Regions from separate parts of the Paenibacillus sp. EC2-1 genome, predicted to be linked through region 1. Evidence: riboswitches for the same ligand, from Rfam matches in the RefSeq annotation. Region 1 holds a riboswitch; the other holds the start of a gene.
What was found. Region 1 has a riboswitch for thiamine pyrophosphate ahead of ACK8P5_RS25130 (thiazole synthase). Riboswitches for the same ligand answer to the same signal wherever they lie in the genome.

Region 2: linked by a shared signal. The riboswitch ahead of tenA (thiaminase II) and the one ahead of ACK8P5_RS25130 (thiazole synthase) in region 1 are both predicted to bind thiamine pyrophosphate.

The regions. Positions count from the first base shown of each region.
Region 1 covers NZ_CP186006.1:5,367,557-5,372,500, forward strand. Annotated here, with positions in the region: gene ACK8P5_RS25120 (thiamine phosphate synthase) at 1-36, opposite strand, end outside; gene thiH (2-iminoacetate synthase ThiH) at 52-1,164, opposite strand; gene ACK8P5_RS25130 (thiazole synthase) at 1,179-1,949, opposite strand; TPP riboswitch at 2,152-2,259, opposite strand; gene ACK8P5_RS25135 (methyl-accepting chemotaxis protein) at 2,380-4,104, opposite strand; gene ACK8P5_RS25140 (lytic polysaccharide monooxygenase) at 4,342-4,944, opposite strand, start outside.
Region 2 covers NZ_CP186006.1:1,110,011-1,114,954, forward strand. Annotated here, with positions in the region: gene ACK8P5_RS05205 (DUF4127 family protein) at 1-994, opposite strand, end outside; gene ACK8P5_RS05210 (sigma factor-like helix-turn-helix DNA-binding protein) at 1,325-1,681, shown strand; gene ACK8P5_RS05215 (hypothetical protein) at 1,633-1,851, shown strand; TPP riboswitch at 1,915-2,018, shown strand; gene tenA (thiaminase II) at 2,159-2,854, shown strand; gene thiM (hydroxyethylthiazole kinase) at 2,898-3,734, shown strand; gene thiD (bifunctional hydroxymethylpyrimidine kinase/phosphomethylpyrimidine kinase) at 3,731-4,558, shown strand; gene thiE (thiamine phosphate synthase) at 4,555-4,944, shown strand, end outside.

The DNA.
Region 1 (4,944 bases):
CGCTTGCCTTCCACTTGATATCAAATGAATTTCCACTGAACAAGCTCCCCGCTATACCATTTGCCAATCCTTAATGACCGGCTGATACCCTTTTTCTCTAAGCAGAGCCTTAATATCTGCTACAGATCGTTCATCTGAGATTTCAAATTGGCTTTGGGCAGGCTCCTCTGCACTCGGATTGTAATAACCACCAACAACCGTGCTAGAGGCAGCGGACATTTTAGTAACCCCGAGTGGGATAAGATGATCCCGCAATCTAGGCTCCTCCCTTGTGGAAATTGTAATACCCGCTCTCGGCAGATACAGACGAAGAGCCAGCATAGCTTGCACTAGATTACGGTCCGTGACGATGACACTTGGCTGATACTCCCCAGCATGAGGACGCATCCGTGGAAAGGATACAGAGATTTCAGTCCCCAAGTATTTATTTTGTAGATAGGCTGCATGAAGTCCTGTGATGAAGCTTTCTTTTTGCCAATCGCTTAGCCCGAGTAGTGCTCCGATATTAACTGCTCGCATCCCTGCCTGGCATCCTCTCTCCGGTGCATCCAGGCGATAACGATAGTTTCGTTTCGGTCCTTTAACATGTATATCCTTATAGATCTCTTCGTCATAAACCTCTTGATATACAGTGAGACCGTCAATTCCTGCATTCACGAGTTCCTGATAATCCGGCACATCCAGCGGCTGAATTTCAATCGCAATAGAAGCAAAATGATGCTTTAATACATCCACACAGTCCTTCAAATATTGTACTGAAGAATGAATGCGAGATTCCCCTGTTAACAGAATGATCTGCTTTATTCCTTTAGCCTTTATTGCCCTAGCTTCTTGCTCCACCTCGAGCATCGTCAGCTTACGCCTTGGGAACTCGTTATCTATACTGAAGCTGCAATACTTACAAGTATTCACACAGTAATCGCTCAAATAAAGAGGCTGATATAATTGAATGATTCGGCCAAAATGCTGTACGGTTCGCTCATGTGCTTGTTGTGCCATGATTTCTATATAAGGTTCTGCCGCAGGAGACAATAACGTCAAATAATCCTCATTGGTTAGCCGATCCTTCCCTAAAACTCTCTCTACATCCTTGTTACTTACAGCCTGCGTGAAACGCTCGAACGGCCACTCTTTGACTTGGGTGTATATATCATAAAAGCTCATTTCATCTCTCCCTCTTAGTCCAAAAATCCAGTTAGAATGGACGAGGCCTCTGCTCTGCTACTTAGCATCCGTCCAAGTCCTGCCAGGTACCCCATGCGCCCAGACTTCACGGCCAAGTCAAAAGCTTGCGCCATACCAACCGGATCTTTCGCTGTAGCAATCGCCGTATTGACCAATACCGCATCTGCTCCCATCTCCATTGCCTCCGCTGCCTCGGATGGCTTACCGATCCCTGCATCCACGATAATAGGAACAGAAATCTCATCTATTAGAATCTGGATCATCTCTTTCATTCGGATGCCTCGGTTTGTGCCAATTGGCGCTCCGAGCGGCATTACAGCAGCAGCACCTGCATTCACCAAGGCTTTAGCTGCCATGAGGTCAGGGCTCATGTAAGGAAGAACAACGAAGCCTTCTTTAGCTAGCACCTCCGTTGCTTTAATCGTCTCCGCATTATCCGGAAGCAAGTATTTCTGATCCGAGATAACCTCAATCTTAATCCAATTGCTCATCCCGCATGCTCTTGCTAATCTTGCAATACGTATAGCCTCATCCGCCGTTCTTGCCCCCGAAGTATTGGGCATTAACTGTACATTGTCAGGAATGTCATTCAGAATGTTCTCCTCGGAACCGTCCAGATCTACTCTTCTTACAGCAACGGTAACGACCTGTGTCCCAGAAGCCGTAATGGCTGCGTTCATCTCTTTGTGGTCTGCATATTTCCCCGTTCCTACCAATAGTCGGTTGGTCAGCTTTACGCCGCCAATCTCAAGTATATTCTCCATTGTTCTCCTCCTAGTTCGTGTGTGATCGATGATTACGCCCTTCCATTCCCTCATTAATTGAGCACAAAAAAGACCTCCTTATGTCATATAAGGAAGTCACTAGGGGGTAGATGAATAGAGCCCGGTTCTAATGGAGGAACGGTTAAATACATAAAGAACCGTTCCAGCACAGAACGGTTCTGAATTCATGAACACACAAAGATTGAATTCGTTACCACTTTCCTACGCTGGCATGACCCAGATCAGGTGCAAAGGGACCAAAGCGAAATCGCTTTATCTCAGCCTATAACAGGCGCCCCTAGTGGACTTCCAAGTAAGCAATGCGTGAATGCAACACATAGAGCTTACTCTTTATGAAATTAGGGTAATGGTAACATTACCCTTTTGTGACGTCAACCTTGTGTTTCATACTGAACAGCGATGGTTCATTTTAAATTTTAAATTTTTCAATTAAATTGTGCAGCTCTTCTGACATATTAGATAACGATGATGCAGAGGATGTAATTTCCTCCATAGAAGCCAGTTGCTCCTGCGTCGATGCCGCTAAGTTCTGTGATTCTGCTGCAACGGTTTTGGAGCCCTCTGATATGAACCCAATCGCATCTACGACTTGTTCTGTATTCATAGAGATCTGCTGTGAAGCGGTCGATATCTCCTGAATCTGATTAGAGACCTCATCGATATCATTTTTTATGAACTCGAATAGTTGACCCGCAGAATGTGCGACTTGAATTCCATCACTAACTTCCCTCACTCCAACTTCCGTCTTCTCTACCAGTTGGAATGTACGCTGATTAATCGTTGTAACTAACTCTGCAATTTGCCCAGCCGACTGGGAAGATTGTTCCGCTAACTTTCGAACCTCCCCTGCAACCACTGCAAAACCTCGTCCTTGTTCTCCTGCTCTGGCAGCTTCTATAGCCGCATTTAGTGATAGCAGATTCGTTTGAGCTGAGATTTCTGTTATTACATCAACAATCATTTCAATTTCTTTCGATTGCTCCTGCATCTCTGTTACAGCATTAGCTAAATGATGCATCGTGTTTTGTATCGAATCCATCTGGCTAACGGTTGACTGGATAGACTGATTACCCTCTAAAGCTTTTTGAGCCGTTGCTATCGTAAGAGATGATGTCATTTGTGCATTTGAAGCAATTTGCTGTACGCCAGAGGACATTTCGTGAATAGCCTGGAGACTATCATCTACATTTCGAGATTGCATTTCCGCATTTGTGGATACTTCTTGAATCGTCATCGATATCGCTTCGGATGCCTTGCTGGATTGCTCTGAACTTGCGGTAAGCTCCTCGGAGGAAGATGCTACATGCTCCGAACTAATGCGAATCTTGTGCACTAATCTCTGGAGGTTATCTTTCATCTGATTAAATGAACGAGCCAATACTCCGATTTCATCTTTATTCTTCAACTTGATATCTTCTACTGTTAAGTTACCTAACGCAATTTCCTCTACAGCTTTTGCTATAGTTACTATCGGTTTTGATATCATTCGTGAACAAATATAACCGAACAATACAGCAAAAACAAAAGCAAAAATACTAACTACAGCCACATTGGTAACGGCATGATTTACAAGCTGTGTACTTTCCTCACTTGCTTCCTTCATTGCATTTAACTGTTCGTTTGCCAGATTCTCAGCCATCGGGTCCAGTTCTATACCACGTGGAAATACTTCTGCAATAAAATAATCCAATATCTGATCAGATGATTTCTTCGATTGGATCATTTGTATCAATTCATCATACTTTTCTTTAAACTCTTGGTTTCCTTGATCCAGTTCTTGCAAGCTCTTTTTAAATTGGGCCGATTGACTTAATGAGATTGTATCCTGAATTAACTGACTTGCATCCGCATAAGCCTTCTCTAGTTTAACTAGAAAAGATTCATCACTTGTAATGATGTATGCTCGAATCAAACTATTTTCCTTTGAAATATTCACTTGTGTATTTAATACATTCGATAAAATAATAGTTCGTCTGTCGACTACATCGGTATTCAGGGTATCTATTTTCTTTAGATAGATAGAGGCTATTGAACCTGTAACCCCTAACAAAAGAGCAATAATGAGGAAAGAGCCGATTAACTTCCTCCCAATTGTCATTTTGAATTTAATCTTGTTCTGGATAGTAGATCTCATGTTGCACACCTCGTTTTCGAATTGTTCTATCCTCGTGATGCAAAAAAGCCCCTCACTCTTCAGTAGAAGAGGGGGTTACAACAATTTGTATTTCTTTTCACTTACCTTTAAAGCACATTAATTTATATAATATCGGCATTTCATGTGAAAAAATGAATAGCTATTTTGCGGAAGATAACGCGAAAAGGCACCCGTATTTGGATGCCTTTCTAATTTAAATAAAGATATCATGTGATTTTACTTTACTAGTTTCCATACGTCTGCTTTATTAGGAAGCTCATTATATGTCCACCATTTCGCTTCGTAGGTCGCACCATTAAAGTGCACCTTATCTCCACCCACATAGGCTTTCTTAGCATCCCATTCTGGATAAAGAGTTTCGTTATCACCTGCTCCTCCGCCTTCAGTTGCGGTCTTCACGTGAAAAGGAGTTGACGCTTGTGATTTAACGCCAGCACCATCGACAGCTACAACTGTGAACACATAGGATGTGCCTGCGGATAGCCCCGTTGCTTCATAAGCAGTTAGTGTCGACATGCCTAATAGAACATTATTCAGATAGATTTCATACTGGGCTGCACCAAGTGAAGCTGTCCACATGAGTGACACGCTAGTCGATGTAGTTTTCATGGAATGGACACCTGTAGGAGCTGCAAGTCCAGCACCAGCATCACCAATTAACTTCCATACTTGTGCTTTGCCAGGCGTTTCATTCTGTGTCCACCACTTAGCTTCATAGATGTCACCGTTAAATTGTACTTTGGCTCCACCCAGATACACCTTAGAGGCTTCCCATGCCGGGTATGTGTTAGTATCGCCACCACCGTTACCTGCGGCAGA
Region 2 (4,944 bases), 1.2 Mb from region 1:
CGCCTATGATATCAACATGATGCTGAATATTCTGGTGTACACTCATGTACTCATATGGGTTGATAATTGTAGATCCATCTCGTCCAAAATAAAGCACAGAATATTTCGGTTTCTCCTCTATACGTAACAGTTCTTGCGCCATTCTGGCCATGAGTGAATGCCCTAAACCATCCGCGTCTGGCAGTATAATCGCACGTTCAGGACTTTGACCATTCTCGCCGCCAAAAGATTCTGTGATCATTCCTTCTACATAATCGATTTCATTCGCTTGAACACCTTGGGTGGAAGAGTCGTCCACACCGATGGCCAGGAAGTCAATATAATCGAACTGTGCTAATCGATCCAGAATGTACACATTCGATTTGAATTTGTGTCTGCGAGCATCATAGTAATGCTCTTTATTAAAAGTGACCGTTTCCTCATAAAGAGTGCCATCAGGTTTCGTATCATAACCTTCTAAAATCTCACTGAGCTCATCTACGCTCTTTCTCGGTTGTTTCATGAAACTGCGGGATTCATCGTAAGCATTCTGGAACACATTCTCTACATACGTTGTGGTAGCGAGCCTCATAATGGTGTCAAGCACATACATGGGTTTGCGAGGATGAGCCTTTTTCACCTGTCGAATGGTATCCAGTAAGTGGGTTGTTGCAGGATCATAGTCTGGGTAGGCTGAACCGCCGTGGGTACGTAATCTTCTGCTCCCAATGAGTCCTCCATACGCGAGCATATCTGCTGAGATAATAAAGCCATCAACCTCTGCTGCATGATCGAGAATGAACTTGCGAATGTTGGTTGTGTTACCGAATGTAGGCGAAGATGTGCTTAGGAGTGTATTGTCTGAATCGGTCTTCTGAGAGTCCATTCGGTTCTTGATATCCTCCAAGCATGGCGTAATCACTTCAATGCCAGCGGATCTTCCTTGAACAATCACATCATCTAGGTTTACCGGTCGATCATCTAAAGGTACATACAGAACTTTTTTCATATTCATATCCATACAACTCCCTCGTTTATAGTATGAAAGGCCGTATACAAAAGGGAAGTGAAGAATCGATATGAACCTCTTCCCAAGTTCATCTCGTTTCTTTATTGTTAGGTGCCTTCACCTATATAGGTAATTGTTACATAGAAAATACAACCACTAGAATTATTTTTTTGAAAAATAATCATTTTTCTATATAGAACAACTTTCAAATGACCTTAGAAAATTCATAAATCAACATTACAAACACCATAAAAAGTGGTATTGTATAGAATAAACAGAACAAATGTTCTTATATTTTGGTGATGATAGTCTATCTTTGCAACTTAACAGAATGGAGTGGATGAAGAATTGAATACAGGTCAGACGGCTTTTGAGCGAGTTCAGGGAGAGGTCCACCGGATTGGCTGGAGGATTCAATATCGCGCCAAGACGTTGAAGAGACGGGAGTGTACCTTCTATGATCTTGAACGCATGTATACGAAAGTGAACTTTACAGATCAAGCTGAGAACAGAATGTTGGTTGAACAGCTGATAAATACACTTCCCCCTCAAGGCAAGATCATTATTTATAAACTGTACATACAGGATCAGACGGAATCCGAAGTAGCACGCGAGCTGAATATAAGTCAACAGGCGGTGAACCGATGGAAACGAAGAATGATCAACCAGTTATCACAGACCGTGAGTTTCTAGCATTGCTAGAAGCAGCGCAGCATAATGATCCAGATGCGATGATACAGCTTATCGATTTATTTAAGGAGGATATTGTGAGAGCCAGTCAATTTATCCAACTACCGAAAGAGGATGCGGTAGCAGAAATTGTGTTGGAGCTATTAGCTTATATTAAAGAAGGGGAGGAATAGATTAGGAGTTTGTTCGTTTGACATCTATCCCAATCCTGTGTACAGTAATTGACAATAGAATAGAAAGTCCACTAGGGGAGCCGTTGGCGGCTGAGACAAGAGAGTATCTTGGACCCTTTGAACCTGATCTAGTTCATACTAGCGTAGGAAAGTGGAGTCGGTCATATCATTATTGCCTTATCCTTATGCAATGATTGAAATAGATGAAGCCGCTCCAGCTTTCGGGGCGGCTTTTTTTGGCGTCCACTGAAAGTGGTTACTCTTACGGGACTTTCTGCTCTTCAAAAAAATTGGAGGTGGAAGACTTATGAGTTTCACACAAGAGCTCCGTCAACAGGCGGACGGTATTTTTCAGGCCATATTTGAACATCCCTTTGTGAGAGGAATTGCAGAAGGTAAGCTAACGAAGGAACAGCTGGTTCATTATATCAAACAGGATTATGAATATTTGAATGCATACATGCGGATTTATGGGATTGCCATTTCTAAATGCACGACAAGAGAAGAGATTGCTGTATTTAATGAACAGATATCATTTATTCTACATAGCGAGGTACATCCACATCAGAATTTTTGTCATGAGGCAGGGGTTAGGTATGAGGATATGCAGGGGTATCCACTGGCTCCGTCAGCGCATCATTATATACGCCATATGTTGACAGTGGCTCACGAAGGCAGTCTGGGTGAGATTATGGCGGTGCTGCTACCTTGTCCATGGACGTATCTTGAGATTGGGCAAAAGCTGATGAAGGAGGTTAATCCAGATGAGTCTCACCCGTTCTATGAATGGATTACATTCTATGGTAACCGTGCGGATGGTGCGACCGTTAAATTCTGCAATGAACTAGATGCTTGGGCCTTGGAGGCCACGGCTGCTGAGCGTTCACGCATGACTGAGCATTTCATGCTTAGCTGTCAGCTAGAGTATTTGTTCTGGGATATGGCTTACCGTCAGGAAGAGTGGCCGGTTCAGATGCAGGCGATCTGTTCTGTGAATTCTTAGTGTATTCCATCATCATAACGACAAAGTGAGGCTGATGAGTGTGATGTTAGATAAAGAGGTTTCCGAGTTATTAGGGAAGGTGCAGCAGCATAAACCGCTTGTACATAATATGACGAATGTGGTGGTGACTAATTTTACGGCAAATGGTCTTTATGCGTTAGGTGCATCCCCTGTTATGGCGTATTCACCCGATGAGGTTGCCGATATGGCAAAAATCGCAGGGGCGCTGGTGCTGAACATTGGAACATTGTCTCGTGAATTGGTGGATGCCATGATTATCGCGGGTCGTTCAGCGAATGCGCATGGGGTGCCGGTTCTGCTGGACCCTGTAGGTGCGGGAGCTACAACGTTTCGAACGGAGTCAGCGCTGCGTATCTTGAAGGAGGTTCAGATTTCGCTTGTACGGGGGAATGCGGCCGAAGTTGCTCATCTTGTCGGCGAATCGCGGGAGATTAAAGGCGTGGATGGCGGTGGCAGTACGGGTGAAAGTCATGTGAGTCTAGCCATTCGAGCAGCACAGGAGTTGAAGACAACGGTTGTCATTACGGGAGAAGAGGATGTCATCACAGATGGTACGACCGTACGGGTTATAAGTGGGGGCCATGAGCTGCTCACAAAAGTAACCGGAGCGGGTTGTCTATTAACTTCTGTATTAGGGGCTTTTGCAGCCATAGAGCCGGATCTTATGTTATCAGGCGCAGCCGGGCTTGCTTTCTATGGAGCAGCCGCTGCTCGCGCGGCAGAACTCACCTCAGATGTTGGACCTGGTAGCTTTCAAGTTGCTTTTATTGATGAGTTAGCGAAGCTGCATCCCGGTTCCCTGTCAGGATATTCCACGATCCGAGAAGAAGAGGTAGCTGGAACAGGTGATACACGATGACCCGTAATAGGATTCCAAGAGCGCTAACGATTGCAGGCTCAGATAGCGGTGGCGGGGCTGGTATTCAGGCAGATTTGAAGACATTTCAAGAGCTTGATGTATTCGGCATGTCTGCCATTACTGCGGTAACGGTACAGAACACCTTGGGTGTTCATGGGGTTTATCCACTTCCTCCGGAAGCGGTAGCCGAGCAGATAGAGGCAGTGGGACTAGATCTTGGCGTGAATGCAATAAAGACAGGAATGCTGTTTAGTCCGCCTCTCATCTGCGCAGTGGCTGAGCAGATTCGGAAATTCGGATGGGTTCATGTCGTTGTCGACCCGGTGATGATTGCCAAAGGTGGGGCAGAGCTGCTTCGGGCAGAAGCAGTTCAGGCGCTGAAGGAGGAACTGCTTCCTTTGGCATTCATCGTTACCCCGAATATTCCGGAAGCCGAAGTGCTAGCGGGGATGAAAATACGTTCAATGCAGGATCGCCGTGAAGCAGCGCAACGTATTCGTGATCTAGGAGCGAAGATTGTAGTGATTAAGGGGGGCCATGCTGCGGATGAAGAAGATGAGGTCGTTGATCTTATCTATGATGGAACCGTGTTCACGGAGCTAACGGGCAAGCGGATACAGACGATTCATACACATGGAACAGGATGCACCTTCTCGGCAGCTATTACCGCAGGATTAGCGAAGGGGATGTCTCCTGAGGCAGCGATTACGAGGGGGAGAGCGTTCATTCAAGCAGCGATCGAGGATGGGCTGAATATTGGGCAGGGTCATGGTCCAACGAATCATTTTGCCTATCGACGTCGTCATCAGGAGGTGCTCTCATGAATGGAAGAATTTCGCCTTCCACCATGCGCGAATTCCTTCGTATGTACTTGGTGATGGGAAGTGTGAACTGTCTGTCAGATCCAGAGCAGGTATTAACAGAGGCGCTAGCTGGTGGCGTGAGTATATTCCAATTCCGAGAAAAAGGTGAAGGTGCGCTGTGCGGTGAACAGAGGTTAGTCCTCGCCTCAAAGCTTCAAGCATGTTGCCGCCAAGCGGGTGTGCCGTTCATCGTGAACGATGATGTGGAGCTGGCGCTTGCGCTTAATGCCGATGGCGTTCATATCGGTCAAGATGACGATTCAGCAGATTCTGTTCGAGAGCGAATCGGGAACCGAATTCTAGGTGTGTCTGCCCATACCGTGGAAGAGGCCAAATTAGCCATTCTT